Regions from separate parts of the Enterobacter sp. RIT637 genome, predicted to be linked through region 1. Evidence: predicted binding sites of a transcription regulator. Region 1 holds the regulator's gene; each other region holds the start of a gene.

Region 1 (3,131 bases):
CATTAAGATCCAGTAGGGTTTCGGCAGGTGCAGCGCCATGCCCATCAGGCTGGCAATGCTCAGCATCACGCTTATCCGCGCCGCGTTGCGCAGGGCGGCGGATTTCAGTGACAGATAGCTTTTGAGCGCGGGCAGCAGCGGCAGACGTTTCTGCTTATCCGCCATCAGGTCACGCGGATAAAGCGGGCGCTGCGTGCGCAACACGCGGGCGATGCGGCTGAAGTGCCAGGCGGCAAACTGGCCTACCGGGTTATCCGGATGCTGACGGGCGATTTTCTCCAGCGCGCCGAGCTGTTTGTCCATGTTGAAGCGCGTGGGGTAGCGGTGATAGAGGATATCGTCAGCCAGAACCCTCAGCCGCGCGGCGACGGTCTGCGCGTTCCAGCGGATCACCGCTTCGGCATGGCTGCGCTCCACCAGCTTTTGCACCTCCTGCGGGTGGTGAAGGCTGACGGAGATATGCTCCTGCAGGTCCAGCCCCACCTGGAAGGTGCGCAGCAGCCGTTTGTATTCGTGGTTCTTGTTGGCGGCGAGCATGTGCAGCTGTTGGTAGCACTGGCTAATCAGGTCTACAACCTTTTGCTGGCGCGTCAGCAGCGGCGGCAGGGATTTCTCCGGGTCGGTATGCTGGGTGAGCAGGGTGTATTTGGCCTCGCAGTAATCCGCAAGCTGCACATAGAGCAGGCTCAGGGATTCACGCAGCGGCTGCTCCCGCCACAGCCAGAACCAAAACCAGTTAAACACCCCGTACCAGAGCGTGCCAAGGGCGTAGATCAGCAGCGGCTCCCACACCGGCATATTCCCGGCGAGGCTTAGCGTGAAAATGGCCGCAATCAGCGAGGCGGGCAGCAGTCGCGCGTGCAGCGAACTGATTTCCGCCGTCACGCCAAGCGTCATCGCCAGCACGGTCAGGATCAGCGGCAGCGGGATATCACGGGCAAGCAGGAGCTGTACCGCGAGACTACAGCCAGCAAACAGGCAGCCACCGATAATGAGGCGTTTGAAAAAGCGCTTATGCGGCGTGTCCAGACCGGCAATGTTGCAGCAGGCAGGCACGAGGGAAAACAGCAGACCTTGCTGAAGATGTCCGAGGATCAGGCCTATGGCCACAGGAAGGCACAACACCAGCGTTTGTCGCAGTGCGTAGTTAACTTCCGGGTGATAGATCAGCCTGCGCCACATGGGGAGTAGAGACAAAAACGGCGTGACACCTTGCGATGGCACGCCGTTTGAGCGGAATTAACGCGTTCCGTAAACCACGATGGTTTTACCGTGGGCGGAGATCAGGTTCTGGTCTTCCAGCATTTTCAGGATACGGCCCACTGTTTCACGGGAGCAACCGACGATCTGACCAATTTCCTGGCGGGTAATTTTAATTTGCATGCCGTCAGGGTGGGTCATGGCGTCTGGCTGTTTCGCCAGGTTCAGCAGGGTCTGCGCGATACGGCCGGTCACGTCCAGGAAGGCGAGGTTACCCACTTTCTCAGACGTCACCTGCAGACGGCGTGCCATCTGGGAAGAAAGACGCATCAGGATGTCAGGGTTAACCTGAATCAGCTGACGGAATTTCTTGTAAGAAATTTCAGCCACTTCACATGCTGTCTTTGCACGAACCCAGGCGCTACGTTCCTGGCCCTCTTCAAACAGGCCCAGTTCACCGATGAAATCGCCCTGGTTCAGATAAGAAAGGATCATCTCTTTCCCTTCTTCATCTTTGATCAGCACTGCCACCGAGCCTTTAACGATGTAATACAACGTTTCCGCTTTTTCACCCTGGTGAATCAGCGTGCTCTTCGATGGGTACTTATGAATGTGGCAATGAGACAAGAACCATTCGAGAGTCGGGTCTGTTTGCGGTTTGCCAAGCACCATGCGCTGTTATCCTCTGTTATAAGCTGTCACCAGAGTCATCAGATGCATCCGGACTCTGGGGTTGCAATCGAATTCTTACCCATACCCTGGGAAGTCGGCTGTCGTAACGTTTCGCAGCCAGTAAAGTTTGATGTCCTCTGCATACATGTGTAACGTCAATGTATTACTGTAGCATCCAGAGTGTTTTAGCATAGCTTTTGCCGCGTGTCTCCTGGTGTCTCGCTTCAGCATGATGCAGGTCGCCTTCCGTTGCGAGAAATGTAATGCACGCGTAATCTGTCACCAAAAATGCAACGTTGGAGTTAATGAATATGCAAGCGCGTGTGAAATGGGTTGAGGGTTTAACGTTCCTGGGCGAATCTGCTTCTGGACATCAGATTTTGATGGACGGTAACTCCGGCGACAAAGCCCCAAGCCCGATGGAGATGGTGCTGATGGCGGCGGGCGGATGCAGCGCAATTGACGTGGTGTCGATTTTGCAAAAAGGCCGTCATGATGTGACCGATTGCGAAGTGAAGCTTACTTCCGAACGTCGCGAAGAGGCGCCGCGCCTGTTCACGCACATTAATCTGCACTTTATCGTGACCGGTAAAGAACTGAAGGATGCCGCAGTATCGCGCGCCGTAGACCTTTCTGCGGAGAAATACTGCTCAGTGGCGTTAATGCTGGAGAAAGCGGTAAAAATCACGCATTCGTATGAAGTGATCGAGGCGTAAAAACAAAGCCCGGTGGCGCTGCGCTTACCGGGCCTACAACTGCACGAACGTAGGCCGGATAAGCGAAGCGCCATCCGGCAACAGACGTTACGCGATCTGCTTCCCTTCCATCAGTCGCTGGACCAGCGGCGTCATAATTAACTCCATCGCCAGCCCCATTTTTCCGCCCGGCACCACCAACGTATTCATGTGCGAAATAAACGAGCCCTGCAGCATCGCCAGCAGCCAGGGGTAATCAATGCCTTCGAGGTTGCGGAAGTGGATGACGACAAAGCTCTCATCCAGCGACGGGATGCTTTTAGCCGCAAACGGGTTGGAGGTATCTACCGTCGGCACGCGCTGGAAGTTGATGTGGGTGCGGGAGAACTGCGGCGTCAGGAAGTTAATGTAATCTTCCATGGAACGCACGACGGAATCCATCACCGCTTCGCGAGAATGCCCGCGCTCGCTCATGTCACGCGTCAGCTTCTGGATCCACTCAAGGTTAACGATCGGCACCACGCCGACCAGCAGATCCACGTGGCGCGCGACGTCATGTTGAGG
Region 2 (3,131 bases), on a different contig from region 1:
GTACCGTTGGTTGGGTTAAACAGCACGACGCAGATAACCGGGTATTTACCGCCCAGCGAGCCGTCATAGGCAAAGATTGGGAAACCTTCTGCTTCGAGCTTAGCGATGGACTCTACGACGCCCGGGTAGCGCGCCAGCACGTCGGCCGGAATTTCAGGCAGGCTGATGGATTCGGCGATGATGCGGTTTTTGATGTGACGCTCGAAGACTTCGGACAGACCCTGCACGCGCGCTTCATTGCGGGTGTTACCGGCGGACATGCCGTTAGACACATACAGGTTACCGACAATGTTCATCGGGATGTAAACGGTCTTTTCGTCAGACTGGCGGGTAAACGGTAGGGCGCAGATACCGCGATCCTCGTTACCGGACTGCAGATCGATCAGCATGCTGGCAGTCAGTTCGTTGTCTGGATCGTAGAACGCACGCAGGCGCGCGTCGAGAATGCCTTCCGGCAGTTCGTCGTCTTCGGTCAGCGGGAACCATTTTTCGTTCGGATAGTGAACGAACGGGCCATTAGCGATGGTCTCGCCAAGCCAGAAGTCAGCGAAGAAATAGTTGGTGGACAGACGCTCAAAATACTCACCCAGCGCAGAGGCCAGTGCCGCTTTTTTTGTCGCGCCTTTACCGTTGGTAAAGCACAGGGCACAGTCTTTATCGCGAATATGCACGGACCAGACATGAGGCACCGGGTTAAGCCAGGAGGCTTCTTCGATGTTAAAACCCAGGTCGGTCAGTTTCTGCTGGAAGCGAGCGATGGAATCTTCCAGAGCGGCGTCTTTGCCGGGGATAAACGTTTGAGTCATGGCGTTCACTTTTATCGTACGTAAAGCGCGCAATGATACGGGTTTTGCGTGACGGGTGCTATCTCCGGCGAAAATAAAAGCCTGAGCTATGCTTATAGTCAGTAACTTACTGTTAAGGCATAGAAAAATGAAAGCTTTCGATCTCCAACGGATGGCGTTTGATAAAGTCCCTCCCGAGTTTTTAGGCGAAGTCGCGCTGCGCAGCCTGTACACCTTTGTACTGGTCTTCCTGTTTCTTAAAATCACCGGCCGTCGCGGCGTGCGGCAGATGTCGCTCTTTGAGGTGTTGATCATCCTGACGCTGGGGTCAGCGGCGGGAGACGTCGCGTTTTACGACGATGTGCCGATGGTGCCGGTGTTTATCGTTTTTGTCTCACTGGCGCTACTTTACCGTCTTGTCATGTGGCTGATGTCAAAAAGCGAAAAGCTGGAGGATCTTCTGGAAGGGAAGCCGGTTGTGATTGTGAAAGACGGGCAACTGGCCTGGGAGAATGTACAAAGTGCCAATATGACCGAGTTTGAGTTCTTTATGGAGCTGCGTCTGAATAGCGTTGAACAGCTCGGGCAGGTTCGGCTGGCAATCATGGAAACCAACGGGCAGATCAGCGTCTATTACTATGCTGACGATGACGTTAAGCCCGGCCTGTGTATCCTGCCGGATATGTTGGTAGAACGGTTCAGGGTAGTACCTGAAACCGGGGAGTATGCCTGTATAAAATGTAGTCATGTGGTGGGGATGCATGCGGGCGATCATCAATTATGTCCTCGCTGTACGAATCCAGAATGGACGAAGGTTAGCCGGGCCAAACGTCTCATCTGACAGCCATTTTGTCGGTTTTGTGACGACGAGGTGGCAGATTGTATTGTGTGACGATGAGCACATTTCCCCGGTCATAAGTTTTAGACATTGCGGCGCGTGTCACTGAATGATAAAACCGATATCCACAGTTATAACTTATGGCTTTTAGCGTGGTGAGGGGAAATGGCTCAAGTCTTTAATTTCAGTTCAGGTCCGGCAATGTTACCGGCAGATGTGCTCAAGCAGGCTCAACAGGAGCTGTGTGACTGGAACGGTCTGGGTACGTCGGTGATGGAAGTTAGCCACCGTGGTAAAGAGTTTATTCAGGTGGCTGAAGAAGCAGAAAAGGATTTTCGCGATCTGCTGAACATTCCCTCGAACTACAAAGTATTGTTCTGCCACGGCGGTGGGCGCGGTCAGTTTGCCGGTATCCCGCTCAACCTGCTGGGAGACAAAACCACCGCTGATTATGTAGATGCGGGCTACTGGGCGGCCAGTGCTGTCAAAGAAGCGCATAAGTACTGCACGCCGAATGTCATCGACGCCAAAGTGACCGTTGACGGCCTGCGCGGCGTTAAGCCGATGAGCGAGTGGCAAGTTTCTGATAATGCGGCCTATCTCCACTACTGTCCGAATGAAACCATTGACGGTATCGCCATCCACGAAGAGCCAAACTTTGGTGAAAAGGTGGTTGTTACCGCGGACTTTTCTTCGACTATTCTTTCCACGCCGCTGGATGTAAGCCGTTACGGTGTGATCTACGCTGGCGCACAGAAAAATATCGGCCCTGCGGGTCTGACTATCGTGATTGTGCGTGAAGACCTGCTGGGCAAAGCACACAAATCCTGCCCGTCGATTCTTGATTACACCGTGTTGAACGACAACGATTCTATGTTTAACACCCCACCAACGTTTGCCTGGTATCTTTCCGGCCTGGTCTTCAAATGGCTGAAGCAAAACGGCGGCGTTGCGCAGATGGATAAGGTTAACCAACAGAAGGCTGAACTGCTGTACGGCGTGATCGATAAGAGCGATTTCTACCGCAACGATGTGGCGAAAGCGAACCGTTCCCGCATGAACGTGCCGTTCCAGCTGGCGGACAGCAACCTGGATAAAGTCTTCCTGGAAGAGTCCTTCGCAGCAGGTTTGCACGCGCTTAAAGGCCACCGAGTGGTGGGCGGCATGCGTGCCTCCATCTATAACGCTATGCCGCTCGAAGGCGTTAAAGCTCTGACCGATTTCATGATCGACTTCGAACGTCGTCACGGTTAATTTGCTGTTATTCACCCCCGCAGCGTCCCTGCGGGGTTTTTATTATGTTGAGTTGAGAGTTTAGTTTTCATGGAATCCCTGACGTTACAACCTATCGCGCGGGTAGATGGCACCATCAATCTGCCTGGTTCAAAAAGTGTCTCGAACCGCGCTCTGCTGCTGGCAGCTCTGGCAAACGGCACCACCGTCCTCACAAACCTGCTGGACAGCGATGACGTGCGCCATATGCTCAATGCACTGAAAGCGTTGGGCGT
Region 3 (3,131 bases), on a different contig from region 1:
GAGCTTACATAAGTAAGTGACCGGGGTGAACAGGTGAAGCCAACGCACCTGCAGCGTGAAAGGCGACGGGAAATTAGCCGTCGATACCTTTACTGCGCAGGTAGTCTTCGTAATTACCGGTGAAGTCCACCACGCGCTCTGGCGTAATTTCGATTACGCGGGTCGCCAGCGAGCTGACGAACTCACGGTCGTGAGAGACGAAGATCAGGGTACCCTGATACATCTCCAGCGCCATGTTCAGGGATTCGATAGATTCCATGTCCAGGTGGTTAGTCGGTTCGTCCATCACCAGGATATTCGGTTTTTCCATCATCAGCTTGCCGAACAGCATGCGGCCTTTTTCACCACCGGAGAGCACTTTAGCCGGCTTTTTGATGTCGTCCTGGCTGAACAGCAGACGACCCAGAATGCTGCGCACCGCCTGCTCGTCGTCGCCTTCCTGCTTCCACTGGCTCATCCAGTCGAAGACGGTGAGGTCATTTTCGAATTCGTATTCATGGTCCTGCGCGTAGTAGCCAATCTGCGCGTTTTCAGACCACTTCACGGTACCGTTGTCCGGCTGCAGTTCGCCCACCAGGGTTTTCAGCATGGTGGATTTACCCACGCCGTTGGCGCCGAGGATGGCAATCTTCTCGCCCACTTCCAGCAGCAGGTTGAATTTTTTAAACAGTGGACCGTTCTCAAAGCCTTTTGCCAGGGCTTCCACTTCCAGCGCGTTACGGAACAGCTTCTTGTCCTGCTCGAAGCGGATGAACGGGTTCTGACGGCTGGAGGCTTTGACTTCGTCCAGCTTGATTTTGTCGATCTGACGGGCACGCGAGGTCGCCTGACGCGACTTAGAGGCGTTGGCGCTAAAGCGGCTGACGAAGGACTGCAGGTCAGCAATCTGCGCTTTCTTCTTGGCGTTATCCGCCAGCAGACGTTCGCGCGCCTGGGTGGCCGCCGTCATGTATTCGTCGTAGTTGCCCGGATAAACGCGCAGCTCGCCGTAGTCCAGATCCGCCATATGCGTACAGACCATGTTCAGGAAGTGACGGTCGTGCGAGATGATGATCATGGTGCTGTCGCGATCGTTCAGCGTCTGCTCCAGCCAGCGGATGGTGTCGATGTCCAGGTTGTTCGTCGGTTCGTCGAGCAGCAGGATGTCCGGGTTAGAGAACAGCGCCTGTGCCAGCAGCACACGCAGCTTCCAGCCTGGCGCAACTTCGCTCATCGGGCCGTAATGCTGTTCAACAGGAATACCTACGCCCAGCAGCAACTCGCCCGCGCGCGCTTCCGCAGAGTAGCCGTCCATCTCGCCGTACTGCGTTTCCAGATCGGCCACTTTATAGCCGTCTTCTTCGCTCATTTCGGCCAGCGCGTAAATGCGATCGCGCTCCTGCTTCACTTCCCACAGCTCCGCGTGCCCCATGATCACGGTGTCGAGCACGGTGAACTCTTCGAAGGCGAACTGATCCTGACGCAGCTTACCGATACGCTCGTTAGGGTCGAGCGATACGTTGCCAAGCGTCGGCTCCAGGTCACCGCCGAGGATCTTCATAAAGGTGGATTTTCCGCTACCGTTGGCACCAATCAGGCCGTAACGGTTGCCGCCGCCAAATTTGACGGAAATGTTTTCGAACAGCGGCTTACTGCCAAACTGCATAGTGACGTTGCTGGTAACTAACACGGGGAGATTCCTGCGAAAAGTGTGATAAACACGGCATTATGCCACAATTCCGAATTGAGATCCCGTGTTGCGGCAATCCACTAAACTTTAACAAAATCGAAAAAAATGTGATTTCGTACACATCTGAATTCCCTGTTAGCGGGAATGCACATATAATGCGCTCCCATCACAGATTCAGACTTATCAACTCATCGCCTGAATGGCTTAGATACCTCGCACAACATGAACATGAAATTGACAACGCTTTTTGCGGCAGCGTTAGCCGTAGTAGGTTTTTGCAAGACCGCTTCTGCGGTGACGTATCCCCTGCCGACAGACGGTAGCCGTCTGGTTGGGCAAAACCAGGTGGTGATTGTGCCGGAAGGCAACGCTCAGCCGCTGGAATATTTTGCCGCTGAATACCAGCTCGGTCTGTCTAACATGCTGGAAGCAAACCCGGGCGTTGACCCGTATCTGCCAAAAGCAGGTACCGTGCTGAACATTCCTCAGCAGCTGATCCTGCCGGATACCGTTCATGAAGGTATCGTAATCAACAGCGCCGAAATGCGTCTGTATTACTACCCGAAAGGCACTAACACCGTTATCGTTCTGCCAATCGGTATCGGCCAGCTGGGTAAAGATACCCCGCTGAACTGGACCACCAAAGTTGAGCGTAAGAAAGCGGGTCCAACCTGGACCCCAACGGCGAAAATGCACGCGGAATACATTGCTGCGGGCGAACCGCTGCCAGCCGTTGTGCCGGCAGGCCCGGATAACCCAATGGGTCTGTACGCGCTGTACATTGGCCGTCTGTACGCTATCCACGGTACCAACGCCAACTTCGGCATCGGCCTGCGCGTAAGCCACGGCTGCGTGCGTCTGCGTAACGACGACATCAAGTTCCTGTTCGAAAACGTGCCGGTCGGTACCCGCGTGCAGTTCATCAACGAACCGGTGAAAGCGACCTCTGAGCCAGATGGCAGCCGTTACATCGAAGTGCACAACCCGCTGTCCACCAGCGAAGATCAGATCAACAACAACGAAATCGTACCAATCAACCTGACCAGCGCGGTGCAGTCCGTGACCTCTCAGGCTGACGTGGAAACGACCGTGGTTGACCAGGCGATCCAGAACCGTTCTGGTATGCCAGTGCGTCTGAACTGATCGCAACGCGAATAAAAAAGCGGGCCTCGTTGCCCGCTTTTTTTTATCCGTTATTCACGATCACAATCCCGCCGTGGTCGTAGCGATAGTGGCAGTGGGCGTACTCCAGCGGCGTGCCATCCTCCAGATAAATTACCTGCTCCACCTCCAGCACCGGGTCCGTCTGTTCACAAATTAAGTGCTGCATATCCAGCGCATTTGGCTTTAACGCGCGCACGACGCGATACGAGCCCATTATCTTCAGCCCCAGCGTCTCCTGCACGTAACGGAACACCGAGCTTTCAAGATGGCTTTTGTTCAGGCCGGGCACCAGATTCAG
Region 4 (3,131 bases), on a different contig from region 1:
TTATTCAGCCTCCAGAACCATTGCTGCGCCAAGACCACCTGCCGCACAGGCGGTAACGAGCCCAAACCCACCGCCGCGGCGACGGAGTTCATGTAATGTTTGGGTAATCATCCTCGCCCCTGTGGCGGCAAAGGGATGACCATAGGCGATGGATCCGCCAAGCACGTTAAACTTACTCTGATCCACTTCGCCGGTCGCGTGGGCGCGGCCCAGCACATCGCGCGCGAAACGCTCGCTTGCCAGCAGCTGGACGTTTGCCAGGGTTTGCGCGGCAAAGGCTTCGTGCATATCGATCAGGGTTAAGTCAGCCAGCGTCAGCCCCGCACGCTCCAGCGCCAGTGGCGTAGACCAGGCTGGACCTAACAGCATGTCCTGCCAGACATCAATCGCCGTAAACGCATAGCTTCGCAAATAACCCAGCGGAGTGATGCCCAGCTCCTTCGCACGGGATTCGGTCATCAGGATCACGGCCGCAGCACCGTCCGTCAGAGGCGTACTGTTGGCCGCGGTAACGGTGCCATGTTTACGGTCAAACGCCGGGCGCAGTTTTGCGTAATCCGCCAGCGTCGAGGTGCCGCGGATATTGTTATCTTCCACCAGAGGTTCACGGTAAGGCGGGACGTAAGCTGTCATCACCTCGTCGGCAAGTTTGCCTTCCGACCAGGCCTTCGCAGCGAGTTGGTGCGAACGATGCGCCAGTGCATCCTGCTGCTCACGGGTGATGCCGTAGGTTTTCGCCATCTGCTCGGCGGTATCGCCCATGCGCAGGCCGGTTGAATATTCAGCGACCGCGGGCGGAACAGGCATGAGATCTCGCAGGCGTAAACGCGAGAAGAGTTTAAGTTTCTGGCCGGTCGTGCGGGCTTTGTTAGCATCCACGAGGATGCGCGCCAGTTTTTTGCTGACCCCAATCGGCAGCACTGACGAGGAGTCCGCCCCGCCCGCGATACCCGCGCGTATAGTCCCCGCCATCAGGCTTTCGGCCACGTTAGCCACCGCCTGAAAGCTGGTCGCGCACGCGCGGCTGACGCTATAGGCATCGGTGTGGACATTCATTCCCGTGCCAAGAACAATTTCACGAGCAATGTTGGGGGCTTCAGGCATCTGCACGACCTGGCCGAAGACCAGCTGTTCGATGACCTCAGGCGGAATTTCGCTGCGAGCCAGCATCTCGCCTACGACCATTTTCCCCAGATCGACGGCCGGTATACCGTGAAAAGCGGTTGCCTGACGCGCAAACGGCGTTCGCAGCCCGCTAACAATGGCAATGCGATCACCTTGTCGGGTGATAAGCGGTAATGCCTGACTCATAACATTCCCCTGTAAAAACTTTACATAAAGATAAAGTGGTCTGACCTGATAACAGTCTTAACCATTTTTTTACATTCAGCCAATCGGGGAAGCATAAAAATGCGAGGTAAAACACAGAGAAGAAAAAGAAAATGCCACGAGGTAAAAGCAAAACGGTAACCCTGAGGTTACCGTTTTTGATGTTTGCACCCTCTCCCATGGGAGGGTCGGGGTGAGGGCATCAGGCCGCAGAGATTAACGCAGGCCCAGCTGGAAAATCAGCGTTTCAGCTTCACACGCAAAAACAAAGTCGATGTCCAGCTTCACGCCGCCTTCCACTTCCGTGAAGGTAGACTTGATTTCGCACGGATCGGATTCTACTTCACGCGCACGCTGGCTCAGCGCGGTCAGGGTTTCTTCCGCTTCGGCGCGGCTAGTGAATACACGGCTGTAAGACGCGGTGCAATCGGTGTTGTCCATGATGGTGCCAACATCCATACAGCAGCAAACCGGGGTTTCATCAGCACTGCATTTACTCATAGCTCAATTTCCTCTGTATTCGCGCAAGGCGCGAGATAAACACGATGCTGATATTTTACGCCCCGGCGCTGGCTCTCTCCAGCCGTTAATGACGCAAAATCGGATAAGTGAGCAATATCACACTAAAAAATGATCTAAAACAAAAATCACCCTTTCGGATGAGTCTTGCTGGTCACAATTTTGCCAACCAGATCTCGTTTCAAGAAACATGTTTGAAAATATTAATAAACAAACTTGCAACATATTAGCTGGTCAGACCTATACTCACGCCACTGGTCTGATTTGTATGTCATACCTCAGACCCTACACTTCGCGCTCCTGTTACGGTATGTAACAATTATTGAATAAAAATAACTCAATGAGGTTATGGTCATGAGCCAGAAAACCCTGTTCAAAAAGACTGCGCTGGCAGTCGCAGTGGCAATCGTCTCAACGTCCGCCTGGTCAGCGGGCTTCCAGTTAAACGAATTTTCTTCCTCTGGCCTTGGCCGTGCATATTCCGGGGAAGGCGCTATTGCGGATGACGCAGGTAACGCAAGTCGTAACCCTGCGCTTATCATGATGTTCGATCGCCCTACCTTCTCTGCGGGTGCGGTTTACATCGATCCTGATGTCAATATTTCCGGCAAATCGCCTTTCACCGGCGCGAGCCTGAAAGCGGATAACATTGCGCCGACAGCGTGGGTACCTAACCTGCACTTCGTTGCGCCGATTAATGAACAATTTGGTTGGGGTGCGTCAGTCACCTCTAACTATGGCCTGGCAACCGAGTTCAATAACAATTACCCGGCAGGCGAATATGGGGGCAAAACCGATTTAACTACCCTCAACCTGAACCTGAGCGGCGCGTATCGTCTCAATGACAACTGGAGCTTCGGCCTGGGCTTTGATGCCGTCTACGCTGATGCCAAAATTGAGCGTTATACCGGTGAACAAACTGCCGCTCTGCCGAAAAACAGCAACAAGATCGCCAGCCTGAAGGGCGATGAGTGGGGCTACGGCTGGAACGCGGGTATTCTGTATGAGCTGGACAAAAATAACCGCTGGGGTCTGACCTATCGCTCAGAAGTGAAAATCGATTTCGATGGCGATTACAAAAGCGGCATCCTGAGCCCAGTAAACGGCATGGTTCCGGGTGCAGGCACCACCATCCCGTGGGGCACGTCAAACCAGACCGTACCAGGTTCGCTGTCACTGCATCTGCCAGAAATGTGGGAAGTCTCCGGTTACAACCGAGTCGCACCAAAGTGGGCTATTCACTATAGCCTGGCATACACCAGTTGGAGCCAGTTCGAAGAGTT

The links. Region 1 encodes CRP, which controls carbon source genes, mostly activating them, when cyclic AMP is high. Its sites were predicted from a motif close to ATGTGANNNNNNTCACAT; they were not measured.
Region 2: a site for CRP is predicted at 1,672-1,689, ahead of serC (3-phosphoserine/phosphohydroxythreonine transaminase). Genes of this name have one in related genera too.
Region 3: a site for CRP is predicted at 1,775-1,792, ahead of ldtB (L,D-transpeptidase). Genes of this name have one in related genera too.
Region 4: a site for CRP is predicted at 1,936-1,953, ahead of K5E19_RS09000 (YfcZ/YiiS family protein). Genes of this name have one in related genera too.

Annotation. Positions count from the first base shown of each region.
Region 1 is NZ_JAIHAZ010000011.1:87,141-90,271, forward strand. Features, by position in the region: gene K5E19_RS16055 (YccS/YhfK family putative transporter) at 1-1,182, opposite strand, end outside; gene crp (cAMP-activated global transcriptional regulator CRP) at 1,240-1,872, opposite strand; gene K5E19_RS16065 (OsmC family protein) at 2,184-2,588, shown strand; gene K5E19_RS16070 (phosphoribulokinase) at 2,676-3,131, opposite strand, start outside.
Region 2 is NZ_JAIHAZ010000001.1:60,687-63,817, forward strand. Features, by position in the region: gene ycaO (30S ribosomal protein S12 methylthiotransferase accessory factor YcaO) at 1-806, opposite strand, end outside; gene K5E19_RS00240 (DUF421 domain-containing protein) at 934-1,626, shown strand; gene serC (3-phosphoserine/phosphohydroxythreonine transaminase) at 1,789-2,877, shown strand; gene aroA (3-phosphoshikimate 1-carboxyvinyltransferase) at 2,947-3,131, shown strand, end outside.
Region 3 is NZ_JAIHAZ010000003.1:295,569-298,699, reverse strand. Features, by position in the region: gene K5E19_RS08325 (ABC-F family ATPase) at 74-1,669, opposite strand; gene ldtB (L,D-transpeptidase) at 1,892-2,812, shown strand; gene K5E19_RS08315 (GntR family transcriptional regulator) at 2,856-3,131, opposite strand, start outside.
Region 4 is NZ_JAIHAZ010000004.1:65,118-68,248, forward strand. Features, by position in the region: gene fadI (acetyl-CoA C-acyltransferase FadI) at 1-1,311, opposite strand; gene fadJ (fatty acid oxidation complex subunit alpha FadJ) at 1-1, opposite strand, end outside; gene K5E19_RS09000 (YfcZ/YiiS family protein) at 1,546-1,830, opposite strand; gene fadL (long-chain fatty acid transporter FadL) at 2,203-3,131, shown strand, end outside.